4 regions of the Micromonospora sp. IBHARD004 genome follow, and region 2 is predicted to be linked to each of the others. Evidence: riboswitches for the same ligand, from Rfam matches in the RefSeq annotation. Region 2 holds a riboswitch; each other region holds the start of a gene.
The links. A riboswitch is a leader RNA that binds a small molecule or an ion and turns the genes downstream of it on or off. The one in region 2 is predicted to bind cyclic di-AMP.
Positions count from the first base shown of each region.

Region 1: another riboswitch for cyclic di-AMP. It lies ahead of ACTWO6_RS19750 (transglycosylase family protein); the one in region 2 lies ahead of ACTWO6_RS11325 (C39 family peptidase).
Region 3: another riboswitch for cyclic di-AMP. It lies ahead of ACTWO6_RS00495 (C40 family peptidase); the one in region 2 lies ahead of ACTWO6_RS11325 (C39 family peptidase).
Region 4: another riboswitch for cyclic di-AMP. It lies ahead of ACTWO6_RS06150 (NlpC/P60 family protein); the one in region 2 lies ahead of ACTWO6_RS11325 (C39 family peptidase).

Region 1 is NZ_CP199934.1:4,055,690-4,059,335, forward strand. It holds gene ACTWO6_RS19745 (YbaB/EbfC family nucleoid-associated protein) at 1-332, opposite strand, end outside; gene ACTWO6_RS19750 (transglycosylase family protein) at 508-1,179, opposite strand; cyclic di-AMP (ydaO/yuaA leader) riboswitch at 1,181-1,354, opposite strand; gene ACTWO6_RS19755 (glycoside hydrolase family 3 protein) at 1,530-3,362, opposite strand; gene ACTWO6_RS19760 (LLM class flavin-dependent oxidoreductase) at 3,586-3,646, shown strand, end outside.
Region 2 is NZ_CP199934.1:2,320,289-2,323,934, forward strand. It holds gene ACTWO6_RS11315 (hypothetical protein) at 1-505, shown strand, start outside; gene ACTWO6_RS11320 (hypothetical protein) at 660-1,448, shown strand; cyclic di-AMP (ydaO/yuaA leader) riboswitch at 1,737-1,878, shown strand; gene ACTWO6_RS11325 (C39 family peptidase) at 2,107-2,928, shown strand; gene ACTWO6_RS11330 (alpha/beta fold hydrolase) at 3,051-3,646, shown strand, end outside.
Region 3 is NZ_CP199934.1:103,805-107,450, reverse strand. It holds gene ACTWO6_RS00500 (low temperature requirement protein A) at 1-495, shown strand, start outside; gene ACTWO6_RS00495 (C40 family peptidase) at 1,191-2,177, opposite strand; cyclic di-AMP (ydaO/yuaA leader) riboswitch at 2,239-2,374, opposite strand; gene ACTWO6_RS00490 (N-acetylmuramoyl-L-alanine amidase) at 2,606-3,646, shown strand, end outside.
Region 4 is NZ_CP199934.1:1,253,611-1,257,256, forward strand. It holds gene ACTWO6_RS06150 (NlpC/P60 family protein) at 1-889, opposite strand, end outside; cyclic di-AMP (ydaO/yuaA leader) riboswitch at 892-1,042, opposite strand; gene ACTWO6_RS06155 (FAD-dependent oxidoreductase) at 1,864-2,364, shown strand; gene ACTWO6_RS06160 (FAD-dependent oxidoreductase) at 2,412-3,290, shown strand; gene ACTWO6_RS06165 (endonuclease/exonuclease/phosphatase family protein) at 3,434-3,646, opposite strand, start outside.

The DNA.
Region 1 (3,646 bases), 1.7 Mb from region 2:
GCCAGGGCGTCCACGTCGGCCCGCGCCGAGGAGCTGACCTGGGTGTCGAGGTCGGCGAGGGCGGCGTTGACGGCCACCACGACGTGTGCGCAGACCGCCTCGATCCCCTCGGCCGACAGTCGCGGGTCGACGGCGACGGACTCCAACCGCCCACCCTGGACGACCACGGCCCGCACCAGCCCGTCGGCCGCGGTGCCGGTGGCGCGGAGCAGCTCCTCCGCATCGCCGTCGGTGTGCTCGGCGGGCCGGGAGCGCATCGCCGACAGCGCCTGCTCCGTCCGGGTCAGCAGCTCATCGAGGCTCGCGGCCGCGGAGAACGGTTCGTTGGTCATACCCGCGCTTTCTTCACGTCCTTCACGAGCACCGTGACGATAGCAATCCGCCATCCGGCCCGCCCGGGACACCGGCACCACGTCCACCACGACGGCGAACGCCCGGCCGGAGCACCGGCCGGGCGTTCGTCGGCTGCGCCGGCACCGGCCCACGGGGCCGGATTCCGGCGGTACGTCAGCGCAGCCGGAGCTGCTGGCCCGGGAAGATGAGACCCGGATCGGCGCCGACCACGCGCTTGTTGCGCTCGTACAGCGCGTGCCAACCGCCGGCGAGGTCCCGTACGTCGGCGATCATCGACAGCGTGTCGCCCGGCTTGACCACGTACGTGGTGGTCGAGTCACCCGAGGCCGGCGCGGTACGCCGGTGGCTGCGGGTCGCCGGCTGCTCGCTCCGCGAGGAGCGCTTCTCCGCCTTCGACTTCGATCCCGAGTCCGACCGGGACGTCGAGCCGGAGTCCTTGGTGGAGTACTGCCGGGTCGAGCCGCCCTTCTTGCCGCAGACCGGCCAGGCGCCGATGCCCTGCCCGTCGAGGACCTTCTCGGCGATGGCGATCTGCTCGCCGCGGCTGGCCAGGTCGGCGCGGCTGGCGTACTTCTGGCCGCCGTAGCCGTTCCAGGTGCTCTTGGAGAACTGGAGGCCGCCGTAGTAGCCGTTGCCGGTGTTGATGTGCCAGTTGCCGCCGGACTCGCACTGGGCGATGGCGTCCCAGTTGACGCTGGCCGCGCTGGCCGGGGCGGCCGGGCCGAGGATCGCGGCGGCGCCGGTCGCGGCACCGACGACGAGCGCCCCGACGGCGAGGCGGCGCGCGCTGGTCCGTCGGTGGCGTGCGGTGTATTCAGTTGCCATGGTGTGGTTTCCTCCACGCCGACGAGGTGAGCTGTCGGGTTCGGGCCGAGGAGCCCGGCCGCCGTCAGGCGGCTTCACCCCGAGGTGTCGAGCACCGAGGAACGTGTGGGTCCCCCGCTCCCGCCTGAGGTCCAGGTACCGACGGGCCGGCGGCGGGATTAGGCGTTGCCGGTCCGTGGTGTCCGCGATCGCGAACGCATACGACGTTAGGAACGATTTCGGACGATCGCCCACTTCTTGTGAAGTTCTTCACCCGGCCGGGCGAAGGCGCGGAACTTCGAGTTGCGACACTCCCGAACGTGCAATAGGGAGGCCGCCGGGTAGACGCCCGGCGGCCTCCGCGAACGCGTTCAGTACGTCAGGCCGTAGCCCTGCGGGAAGAGCGGAACCTGCCCGTCGCCGGCGTTGATGGGCTGCTGACTGACCGAGTTCATCCAGGTCATCGGCAGTTTTCCGACCGGCGCGGCACCGAAGAGGACGTCGGCCACGCCGGCGCCCTCGGTGCCGGGCAGCCAGGACGCCAGCAGCGCGTTCCAGCCGGGCAGCCCAGCGGCGATGTCCAGCGGCCGGCCGGACACCAGCACCACGATCACCGGCACGCCGGCGTTACGCAGGGTGGCGATGGTGCGCAGGTCCTCCCGGTCCAGGCTCATGCTGCCGGTCCGGTCGCCCTGGCCCTCCGCGTACGGTGTCTCGCCGACGACGGCGATCGCGGCCCGGTAGCTGCCGTCGATGCCGGTGCCGCGCTGGTTGTAGGTGATCGTCGTGGTCGGACCGACCGCGGCCCGGATGCCCTGCAGGATCGTCGTGCCCGGGGTGATGGCGCCGGACGAGCCCTGCCAGGAGATGGTCCAGCCGCCGCTCTGGTTGCCGATGTTGTCGGCGTTCCGGCCGGCCACGAAGATCTTGTTGTTGTCCCGCGCCAGCGGCAGCACGCCGCCGGCGTTCTTCAGCAGCACCTGGGACTGGCGCACGGCCTGCCGGGCCAGCGCCCGGTGGGCGGCGTTGCCCACCGTCGGGGTCCAGGTCCGGTCGGTGTACGGGCGCTCGAAGAGGCCCAGCTCGAACTTCCTGGTCAGGATGCGCCGGTTCGCGTCGTCGATCCGGCTCAGCGGCACGTGCCCGTTCTGCACCTCGGCGCGCAGGGTGCTGATGAAGTTCTTCCAGGCGGTGGGCACCATGACCATGTCGATGCCGGCGTTGATCGCGGCGGTGACCTCGGCGGCGGTGAAGCCGGAGCTGCCGTCGATCTGGTCGATACCGTTCCAGTCGGAGACGACGAAGCCGCTGAAGCCGAGTTCGCCCTTGAGGACGGTGGTGATCAGGTACTGGTTGCCGTGCATCTTGACGCCGTTCCAGCTGCTGTAGGAGATCATCACTGAGCCGACGCCGCGCTGCACCGCGGCCTGGAACGGGGGCAGGTGGATCGCCCGCAGCTCGGCCTCGGTCAGCTGGGTGTCGCCCTGGTCGTCGCCGCCGGTGGTGCCGCCGTCGCCGACGTAGTGCTTGGCGGTGGCGAGCACCGAGGTGGCGCCGCCCAGGGTCGTGCCCTGCAGACCGGTGACCAGGGTGGACATCTCCGAGGGCAGGTCCGGCGTCTCGCCGAACGACTCGTAGGTGCGGCCCCACCGGTCGTTGCGGGCCACGCAGAGGCAGGGCGCGAAGTCCCAGTCGACGCCGGTGCCGGAGACCTCCTCGGCCACCGCCTGGCCGATCTGCTGCACCAGGGCCGGGTCGCGGGTCGCCCCGAGCCCGATGTTGTGCGGGAAGATCGTCGCGCCGACCACGTTGTTGTGCCCGTGCACGGCGTCCACGCCATAGATCATCGGGATGGCCAGCGGCGTGGCGAGGGCGGCCCGCTGGAAGCCGTCGTACATGTCGGCCCAACCGGTCGCGGTGTTGGGCGAGGGCGCGGAGCCGCCACCGGAGAGCAGCGAGCCGAGCCGGTAGGTGGTCAGGTCGGCGGCGGTCACCGAGCCGCGCTCGGCCTGGGTCATCTGGCCGATCTTCTCGTCCAGGGTCATCCGGGCGAGCAGGTCGGCGACGCGGGCGGCGACGGGCAGGCTCGGGTCCTGGTAGGGGTAGCTGGCGGCGGTGGCCGGGGCGGGCACGGCCAGGGCGGTCACCGCGACGAGGAGCAGGGCGAGGCTGAGCGGACGGCGGACACGGTGGTGGCGGGTCACGGGTCACTCCTCCCGGAGGAACGGTCATGCCGTTGTCCGGCACCATATGCCACCCGGACATCGACGAACACCGCTGAGCGACCCGAGCTGTGAACAAACCTGTCGATTCCTCGGGTTCCGTGAGCACCGGCTTCCGGCCCGGGCTACGGTGGCGGGGTCCGCCGGCACGACGCGGCCAACGACCCACCGGCGGCGCGGATCGGGGCGAGGTGGCGGACCGGACATGACCGACTACGGGCACGAGCTGATCTTCGGCAGCTTCCTCACCCCGACCGCGGGCCGAC
Region 2 (3,646 bases):
CTGTCCCATGTGGTGGGTGGCGCGCTGGACCGCCCGCATGCTGGCCAGTCTCGCTGTCGTGGTCGCCTGCTCGCTCGGCGCCGCCACCCTGCCCGTCGGGGCGGCCGCCGCCGCCCAGGCGGCCCCGGTCGAGGAGTTCACCCCCGCCGCCCCGGAAGCCTCCCGGTCGGCGGCCCCACCGGCCCTCCGCGTCGGGGCCCGGGCCGTTCCCGAGCCCGGTGACCGCCCCGAGGCCGCAGGCCGCGCCCTGATCGGCGCAGCCGCACTCGACCCGGGCCGCGTGCTGCCGGGAGCGACCACCGCCGACCGGGGGCGCGGCGCGCGGGCGTCGGTCGGCGCGGCCGGCGGCGACCTCGTGGCCGGGACGGGTCAGCAGGCCCCGCCGGTCGGCGTCGGCTCCCCGCTGGCGGCTCCGCGGGCCGTGATCGTCGCGGCCTCCGCGGACCACGCCCCGGGCGGGACCGTCCCGGCGGCCCTCGGCTCGCGGGCCCCGCCCATCCGCTGACCGCCCGCGGGCCGCGCCCGCAGCCGCTCTCCACCGAACCTCACCCCCGCACCCCGCCCGACGGCGGCCCGGTGGCGCCCGTTCCGGTCGCGCCCCCCCGCGCCGGGGCGTGCGGACCTCTCCTCCGCCACATCGCTCCCGTGAGGTGCCGACAATGCAGACAGTTCTCTACCAGTTCCTGATCGAGGTTCCGCAGGCCGCCGCCATCTGGTCGGCCCTGCTCCTGCTCGCCCTGGCCGTGCTCGCCGTGCTGGTCGCCCGCCCGGAGCGGGAGATCCCGTCGGACGCCGCGCCGGTCCCCGACCCGGCCGCCGAGGAGGCGGCCCGCCTCGCCGATCTGTGCCGGTACGCCGACGAGGTGGCGGTGGCCGCCGCCGGGGCCGCGCAGACCGCGCGTCGACGGCGGGAGCGGTGGCTGCGCGCCCAGGACGAGGTCGACCGGGCCTGGCGGGCGTACGACGAGGCGGAGAGCGCCGCCCGTCGGCTCGCCGGCGCCGCCGTGCTGCCCGCGCCGCGTACCCCGCGGACCCCCGCGGAGTACGCCGCCCGGGAGCGGTGGCTGCGGCACGCCGCGATGGCGGCGCACTGGCGGGGTGAGCTGTCGGCGCGGCAGCTCGCCGACGTCCTCGCGCACCGGAACGGGTGGGACCCGCGCCGGCACCCGGCGGAGCAGGAGATCGTCCTCGCCCGGGTGGTGCGGGACGGCCGGCTGGCCGGCTACCGTGCGGCGGCCGAGCGGGAGCAGCGGGCCTGGCGGGACGCGGAGCTGGCCGCCGAGGCGGCCCGGGCGCTGGCCGTGGAGGCGTACGCCGCCGCGGCGGCGCTGCGCCCCGGCCCGGTGCCGGTACGCCGCGCGGAGGCGGTGACCCAGGCCCTCGCCCCGGTGGCGGCCGGCGCCGCCCCGGCCCGCCCGGCGCGCTGGCGCCCGGCGCGGGTTGGCTGAATTGTGACCTGAATTTGGTGAGCCTGGTCACGCGAATCGGGAAACGGTCATCGGGGTCAGTCGGGGTGATCGAGCACCGCAATTTTCGGTCGCTCGCCACCCGATGTCCGATTGTCGCCCGACGGTTCCGTCATAACTGCTCGTCCCATTGAGTAACGTCAGTGACGGGCTGTTCCGGTCAGAGTAATGGTGACCGAGGTTTAAGCAGGTGAGGGGCGCTTGGCAGGGCGGGTACCCACCGGTAGTGTCGGCGCGTCCGGTGCGGTTTCCGATCGCAAGAGGCGACGCCGCGCCGACCCGCTCAATCGTGATCTCACGAACCGGGGACCCAGTGCACGTCCGGGGTGAATCCGCGAGCCACGGCCCGCGGTAGGGCGATCTTCCCGCCCGAATCCGTCAGCTAACCCGGTAGGCGGTGTCGGAAGGAGTTTCCATCCTCGTGGAACCCGATCCCAGCTCTCGTTCGTCCCCCCGCCTCCACGGCGCCGCGGTGCCGTCGCTCGCCTGACCGGCGAGCTGATTCGGGCATCCGCCCTGCCGCCCGGTTGACCGGGCTCCCCTGCCCCGCGGCCGTACCGCCCAAGATGTCTCGTCGCGCGTGAGTTCCTCCGCGCGTCGGGCCGGCGTGCGCCGCTCCCGCCCCCGTGGAGGACCAAACGTGAAGCACACCCTGAAGCGGCAGTTGCGGCGCCTCGCCACCGAGCGCCCGTACCAGATCGTCGCCGGCTCCGCCGCCGCGCTCGTCCTGGCCTCCGGCACCGGCGCCCTGCTCGCCAACACCGGCGACGCGCCCGTCCGCCAGGAGGCCACCGCCGTCGCCGCGGAGCTGGCCCCGCGCCTCGGCGACGTGGCGACCCGCAACCAGGAGCGGATTGCCGCCGTCCCGTCGACGTCGCCCAGCCCCAAGCCGTCGCCGACGGCGACCTCGGCGAAGCCGGACCCGGACCTGACCCGCAAGGCGGCGCCGAAGCCGCCGTCGACCAAGGTCCTGGACTACAACTACGAGGCGCAGATCTACTACTACAACTGCGGCCCGGCCGCGGTCCGGAACGCGCTCAGCGCGACGGGCATCGAGACGACCCAGGACGCGCTGGCCGGCCCGCTCGGCACCACCGAGATGGGCACCAACTCGGCCGAGGACACCACCCGAGGTCTGAACCAGATGGTCAAGGGCAACCCGTACCGGACCCACATGATCCCGGGCGCGGCCACCCCCGCGCAGATGGACCAGCTGCAGGCCGACGTGGTCAAGGCGATCACCGACGGGCGGGGCGTCGTCGCCAACGTCGCGGGCGACGCCACCGACACCGACGGCGGCTGGCACTCCTACCCGGGCGGCCACTACATCGCGGTGGTCGGCTACAAGAACGACGGTCGGACCGTGCGGATCGCCGACTCGGCGAACCCGGCGCTGCCGGCGTACTGGGTCACCACGATCGACCTGGCGAACTGGATGGCCACCCGCGGCTACTCCGCCTGATCCACTCCGCGTCACCCGTCGGGCACCGGCTCTCTGAGCCGGTGCCCGACGTCGTATGCCCGACCAGACGGCCCACTGCGGGCTCTCGCGCGTGGTGTCCGACCGGTGGCACACTGCGCCGTATGGGTGACGAGACGGGTACCCGCCAGCTGTTGCTGCTGCACGGCCTGGGCGCCACCGGCGAGGTGTGGCTGCCCTGGGCGCCGCTGCTGGAGCGCCGCTGGGCGGGGCGTTGGCTCGCCCCCGACCTGGCCGGGCACGGTTGGTCGCCGCCGCTGCCGGCGTACACCTTCGCGGCCCTGGCCCGGCGGGTGGTGGCGGGCCTGGCGCCGGTCGCCGACCGGCTGGGGCCGCGGGACCGGCTGGTGGTGCTCGGGCACTCGCTCGGCGGGGTGGTGGCGTTGGCGCTGGCCGCGCGGCAGCTCGGCCTGCCCGTCGACGCGGTGGTCGGGCTCGGCATCAAGGCGGTCTGGTCGCCCGCCGAGCTGGACAGGGCCCGGGAGCTGGCCGAGCGGCCGGTCACCTGGTTCGCCAGCCGGGACGAGGCCGCCCGCCGTTACCTGCGCGTCTCCGGCCTCACCGGTCTCTTCGCCCCGGACCACCCGGTGGTCGACGCCGGACTGCGCCGGGAGGACGGCCGCTGGCGGCTGGCGATGGACCCGGCCGCGTTCGGGGTGGGGGAGCCGCGGCTGCCGGCCCTGCTCGCGGCGACCGACGT
Region 3 (3,646 bases), 2.2 Mb from region 2:
TTTGTTGTCGCGTTCGCCGCCACCGTCCTGCTGTGGCGGGCCTACTTCCACCTGGCTGGCCACTCACTCGGCAAGGCTGTCGCCTCCGCCAAGAACCCTGGCCGGATCGCAGCTGCGGTGACCTACACCCACTTCCTCATGGTTGCGGGCGTCATCGTGACCAGCGTCGGCGCCGAACTCGTCATCGCCAACCCCGTCGAGCACGCCCCGCTGTCGTGGACGCTCGTCATCCTCGGCGGGCCCGCCCTGTTCCTCGCCGGGCGGGCGCTGTTCGAAAAACCGGTTTTCGGCCGCGTGTACTGGTCGCGTCTGATCGGCGCGGCCGTGCTCGTCGTCAGCATTCCGGCGATGCGCGGGCTACCAGCCTTCATGATCGGTATCGCCGCAGACCTCGGCATCCTCGGCACCCTCATCGCCCCCTGGGCCATCCGGGTAGCACGCGTGCACCGTCGAGCGACGCCGTCAGACCAGCACCCCAGCGGGTCCGCTCTCTGAGGTAGGCCGGCAGAGAGCGAGGCCGACGGGCCATCCACGGGCCACAATGCGAGCGGTCACCACAGCATCGCTCCTGACCGACCAGGCGTTTCGGACATCAACCCGGTGATCAAGCATCTTCCAAACTGAGGCTCCGCAGGGACAGCGGTGTTGGGGAGCGGTGCCTATCCTCACGGCCATGGGAGCTCTCAAGCCGTGGCACCTGTTGGTCCTGACGCTCTGCTGCCTCTTGCCGACTGCTGCGGCGATCGTTGGCGGGGTCTGGGCGGTCCGCCGATCTCGTAACCGTCGCTGAGCCACTTCCGCCAACGGCAGTCGAAACTGCCGGGCCATCCACGGGCCACAAGCGGGTGCCACCAGGGGCCAAGTCAGGCCGTCCAGGACCGGACCGACCAGCGGCTGGGCTGCAGGACGATGCGATCTTGTGCGATTCCCAAGCTGACAGTGCGCTTCGATTCCGGTCAGCGGAGCAGGCCTGGCGTTCGGTGTCCGCGACCGCCAGGCCGTCTCCAGGCCGTCACAGGTTCGCGACCGGCCACCGATGTCCCCCACGCCTCACCACTCCCGCCGCAGGTGAGAGGCACGATGACCACCGCCACCAGTGACAGCCAAGCCCGCATGGCATCTCTGGCGCACCTGGCCGACCCGCTGACGGCGGAAGGGGCCCCCGCCACGCGGGAGCCCCTTCCGATGGATCAGCCCGGTCGGCCGTAGCTGTTGATCTGGCCGTCGTCGACGCGTTTCATCGTGATCGGCTTGCCGGACTGGGAGGCGTGCACCACCCAGCCGCCGCCGACGTACATGGCGACGTGGTGCAGGTCGCTGTAGTAGAAGACGAGGTCCCCGGCGCGCAGCTCGCTCCGGCTGACCCGGCGGGTGACGTCGTGCTGCTGGCGGGCGTTGTGCGGCAGCGAGACGCCGGCCTTGGCCCAGGCGGCCATGGTCAGGCCGGAGCAATCGTAGTGGTCCGGGCCGGCGGCTCCCCAGACGTAGATCTTGCCGATCTGGGCGCAGGCGAACTTGACCGCGACCCCGGCGGGGCCGCCCGGGTAGCCGGACGGACAGGGCGCGGGCCGCAGCGGACCGCCGCCACCGCTGCCGTAGACCTTCAGCCGGAGCTTGTCCAGGCGGGCGATCTCGGCGTTGATCTGCTTCTTCTTCGCCGCGAGCTGGGCCTCGGTCCGGGTCAGCTGGGCGACCATCTCGTCCAGCGGCTTCTTCTTGGCGGCCAGCTGGTCGCGGAGTTCGACGACGTTGCGCACCTGCTGCTGCTGGCGGTGGGCGAAGCGGTCGAGCAGTTCGAGGCCGGCGACGACGTCGCTCGGCGACCGGCTGCCCAGCAGCGCGTTCACGGTCGACAGGTTGTCGCCCTTGTACGCGTCGGCGGCAAGACCTCCGACCTGGCCCATGGCGAGGTCGACCTGGAGCTGCAGCGGGGTGATCTGCTTGGCCAGGGCCGCTGCCTGCTTCCGCTTGACGGCGAGGTCCTGGCGGGTGGCGTTGTGCTGCTCGATGATCGGTTCGAGCTTGTTCCAGTCCTGGTCGATCTGGCGCTCGATCTCGGCGACCGACGGTTCGGCGTGGGCCGCCGTGGCGCCGCCGGTCAGGATGACGGCGGTGCCGGCCAGGGCGGCGAGTGCGGTGGTGAAGCGGGACCAGCGTGGACGCGGCGCAGCCGTCATCCGGTCGACCGACCGGACGGACGGTCGCCGCGGGGCATGGTGTGCCACCGGGCTTCCGTACTCCTTCTTCGCTGACCGCCTACCGGGTTAGCTGACGGGTTCGGGCGGGAAGGGAGCCGCCCTACCGCAGTGCTGCGGATTCACCCCAGGTACCTGGGTTCCCGGCTCGCCCGGAGGCGACTCGGCGGTGTCGGACCGTCACCACCCGGGTTGGACGATGCACACACCGGCCGACGATTGACCAGAGTAGAGATCGCCGTTATCAATCCGCAACCCACGGCGCCGTGACACTCCGTACCCAAATTTCCGGGGATCGCGGCGGTGAAGGTTTCTTTCACTCAACATCACTGCGGGGAAAGGTATTGACCCAACACCATGCGTGGGGTGAGGGTGAGCACGCAGTGACTTCCGCCCGATCTGGAGGTTCCATGCTCCGTCCACCCTTGCCGCCGAGCAGACGAGTTCTGCTCGCCACCGCCGTGGCTGCGGCGACCGCCCTTCTCAGCACCGGACCCGTCGCCGCCGAGCCCCTGGCCGCCGGGTCCGCCGAGCCAACCGACCGCCAGCAGCAGTACGCCGCGGCCGCCGCCGAGTACGGCGTGCCGGAGAGCGTCCTGCTCGGCGTGTCGTACCTGGAGTCCCGCTGGGACACCCACCCCGGCCAGCCGAGCACCAGCGGCGGCTACGGGCCGATGCACCTGACCGACGCCGACCAGGTCGTCGCCACGCCCTCCAGCTCGCACGTCGACGAGAACGAGGACCCCCGGGGCGACGAGTCCCGGCCCCTGGTCATCGATTCCACCGCGGCGGCCGAGCCGACCGGGGACCTCCTGCCGCGGGCGTCCCTGCAGACCCTCGACGCCGCCGCCGCGCTCACCGGCGTACCCGAGGAGACACTGCGCACCGACGCCACCGCCAACATCCGCGGCGGGGCGGCGCTGCTCGCGTCGTACCAGAGGGAACTGGCCGCGCCGGTCGGCGCCGGCAGCGACCCGGCGGCCTGGTACGGCGCGGTGGCCCGGTACTCCGGCGCGGACACCGAGGATGCCGCGGCGGCCTTCGCCGACGAGGTGTACGACCAGATCAGCGTCGGCGCCACCCGGACCACCGACGACGGCCAGCGGGTCACCCTCGCCGCCCGCGAGGTGACCCCCGACGAGTCCGGGCTGCACCGGCTCGGGCTGCGCCGCGCCGAGCGGCCCGACGGCCTGGAATGCCCGGTCCGCCTCGCCTGCGAGTGGATCCCCGCGCCGTACGAGAAGTACGGCCCGAACCCGGGCGACTACGGCAACCACGACCTCGGCGACCGGCCGGCCCAGCAGAAGCTCGAGTACATCGTCATCCACGACACCGAGGGCTACTTCGGCCCGAGCGTGAAGCTGGTGCAGACCAAGACCTACCTGGGCTGGCACTACACGCTGCGCTCGGTGGACGGCTACGTGGCCCAGCACATCAAGGCCAAGGACGTC
Region 4 (3,646 bases), 1.1 Mb from region 2:
TCAGGCCGGAGCAGTCGAACGAGTCGGGACCGTCGGCCGCCCACACGTACGGCTCGCCGATCTGATTGCACGCGGTCTTCGCCGCGACGCCGCCGCTTCCCGTGATGGGGACGGCGGGACACTTCCCACCGATGAACAGCGAACTGGTCGACGTGATGGGTGAGGTGCTGCTCGCGGTGGCGGCTGTCTGCGCGGCGGCTGCGGCTCTGGCCGCCGCGGCGTCCGCGGCCGCCTTGGCCGCTGCGGTCGCCTCCGCGGCGGCGACCTGTCTGTGTAGCGCATCCAGCCGCTTGATCTCGGCGTCGATGGCCTTCTTGCGAGCCGCCAACTGGGCCTGCTGGCGCTGCTGTATCGCGATCAGCGCGTCAACCTTCTTCTTGTCGGCGTCGTAGCTCGCCTGCTGGTCCGACAGCCGGGTGATCTGTCGCTGCTCCGAATTTGCCACCTGATTCACGAGCGCGAGCTGATCCCCCAACGCGGTCGGCGGCGAGCCGCGGGACAGCAGGGCGTTGAATGTGGAAAGCGACTTTGCCTGCTTGTAGTACCCCGCCACAATCCCCTGGACCCGGGTCCTGCTGATCTCCACCGACTTGCCGAGTGGCTCGATCCTCCGGCTCAGTTCGGCCGATCTCCGCTGGTTCGTGGCCAGTTCCGACCGGACCTTGTTGTACTGCTCGATGACGGGTTCGAGCTTTTGCCACGCCGCTTCGATCTGCTGCTGTACATCGGCGGCCGACGGTGCGGCGTGGGCGTGGGCCGCTGGCCCGACGGCCACCATGGCCGCCGCCGCGACGGCGAGGATTCTGGTGAATAGACGCGATCCGGCGGGCCGGGTGCGCACGGGTGGCAACGGGTTCGGCTCCTTCCACTCGAGGCCGACGCACGTCACGGTGCACAGACCTCGACCGCCTGCCGGGTTAGCTGACGGGTTCGGGCGTGGAAGGCGCCCTACCGCTGATGCGGATTCACCCCGAAACCTGCGGTGGTTCCCCGGCTCGCCTGTCGACGCCAGTGACGTCCAGCGACTCGGCGGTGGCCGTCCCGGGGTACTCCAGGTGGAGACCGACATCCGGAACGGACGCTGACCAACATTAGTGAGGACGGCCCAAAGAAATCAACGAGCCGGCGACGCCAATTCACTGCGCTGTCAAGCGGGCACATTGGGTGCCGGAATTATGCGTACGATAAGGTTCCGCTAATCGAATCTTAAACGGCTCTAATCTTGACCCTCAACCTGCGCACTGTTCTCCTGCGGTAACGGCTCGCGTGAGGCTTGGCCAGGTCGGGAACCGCACCGCTCGATCCTTGGGGCCGGCTCGGACGTGCTGGCGGCATACGCCTCCGGGGCATTGGCGGTCGGGGGTGGCCTATTTGCGGTCCGTGATGTATGACGGCCGGCTTCCACGAGGGTGGAACTGACGGCACGGATCCGCCGAACTGTCGTACGACGGATCCGTGCCTACAGTGTTCCTCATCGGGCACACTCCGCGAGCAGCACCTTCGGCCGCGCGTGGCGTGGTGCGGTCAGGCGGAGTAGCCGCGGGTGGCGATCCAGTTGGCCATGACGGGTTCGGGCGGGAGGATGCGCCCTTCCATGACCGTCGGGCCCTGGATTCACCCAATGTTCGGTTGGTTCCCCGGCTCACATGATCGCGATTGGGCGGTCCGGCCCGAGCGTCATCGCGTTGATGACTTGACGACCCGGCCGGATGCGCCGACGCTACGGGTTTGACTTCTCGGCTGCAAGCTTCCTCCTTATGGCGGCTATAACCCGTTTGAATCACGGAGCGGCGCGTCTTCAGATAGCATGGGCCGGCGCTATTTGGATCGATATTGCTTGGTTTCACGCTCGCCAATGGCCGAATGGCTATGTTGGAGACCGGAGATATGGGTGCCGTGAACAGAATTCTTCACGCCGACATTCTCGTCATCGGCTTCGGCAAGGGGGGTAAGACCGTAGCCGCGAAGATGGGCCGGCTCGGCAAGCGCATCGTGCTCGTGGAGCAGTCGGACCGCATGTACGGCGGCACCTGCCCCAACGTGGGCTGCGTACCGACGAAGGGACTCGTCGACCGTTCCCACAAAGGCCGGCCGGATGACCCGGCGCAGGACTGGTACCAACGGTCAGTCCGGGAGGTCCAGGCCATCCGGGAGATGATGCGTCGCGGCAACTTCGACGCGTTGGACAGCATCGAGACGGTGACGGTGCTCACGGGGCGCTCCACCTTCATCGACCCGCACTCCGTCAGCGTCGTGACGGCCGACGAGCAGCTCACCGTCGCCGCCGACACAATCTTGATCGACACTGGCTCGGAACCGATCGTTCCTGACATCCCCGGCCTGCCGGCAGCAAGCGCACCCTGACAAGCAGGGATCTGATTGAGTCAACGCTCCTGCCGCCGCGGCTCGCGATCGTCGGCGGCGGGTACCTCGGGATCGAGTTCGCCTCGATCTACCGCGCGTTCGGCTCCCAGGTCACCATGTTCGTGCGCGCTGCCAGCCTTTTGGGCCGGGAGGACGATGACATCGCGGCCGTGGCCGAGAGCATCCTGGCGGGCGACGGGATCGAAATCGTCACCGGTGCGCACGTCACCCAGGTACGCGACGGCGAGAGCGGCGCGACGGTGATCTACGACAAGGACGGCCAGCAGCACAGCGTCGAAGTCGACGCCATCCTCGCCGCCACCGGCCGGGTGCTGGCAACGCGCGACCTCGGGCTGGACGCCGCTGGCGTCCGCACCACAGTGGCAGGAGAGATTGAGGCCGACGAGCACCTTCGGACGAGCCAGCCGCACATCTACGCCGTCGGAGACGTCAAGGGCGAAGCGCAGTTCACCACCTATCTCTCGCTCGACGACAGCCGCATCGTCCTCGACCAGCTCACCGGCGAGGGCCGGCGCACGACGACCGACCGCGTCGTCGTCCCCCGCACTCTGTTCATGACCCCACCGCTGGCGACCGTGGGAATGACGGAGCGGGAAGCCCGCCAGGCCGGGCACCGGGTGAAAATCGCGAGCCAACCCGTCGCCGAGATCGTGGCGATGCCTCGGGCCTACGCCGTCGAGGAGACCCGCGGCGTGATGAAGTTCGTGATCGATGCCGAAACGGACGAGATTCTCGGCGCCGCCCTGCTGAGCATCGACGCGCAGGAAATCATCAACACGGTCGCGCTCGCCATGCGGCACGGGATCAAGGCAGCCGAGCTCCGCGACGCCGTCTACACCCACCCGAGTTCGACCGAAGCATTCAACGACATACTCGCCAGCATTCTGCGAGCCGACGAGCCGTAGGACCCACACACCGGTCGGCTCAGGCTGTCCGCGTGCACGAGGCACGCCGACCGGTCCCGCTGACCAGGATTCAGGCCGGGGGTGCTCCGGTCCCAAGACCGGAGCACCCCCTTGCCGCGTCGGCTGCCGCCCGGGCGGCCGGCTCAGTCGCCGCGCTCGTGCAGCAGGAGGTCGGCGACGACCGGCCGGTGGTCCGACGCCGGGGTCGCCAGGGTGCCCGTGCCCACCACGGTGATGTCCGGCGAGACGCTGACGACGTCAATCCGCTTCACCGGATCGGTCGCCGGGTACGTCTTGCCGCCAGCCGGGGCGGTGTCACGCAGGTCCTGCCACAGGGCGGCCAGCTCGGGCGCCCC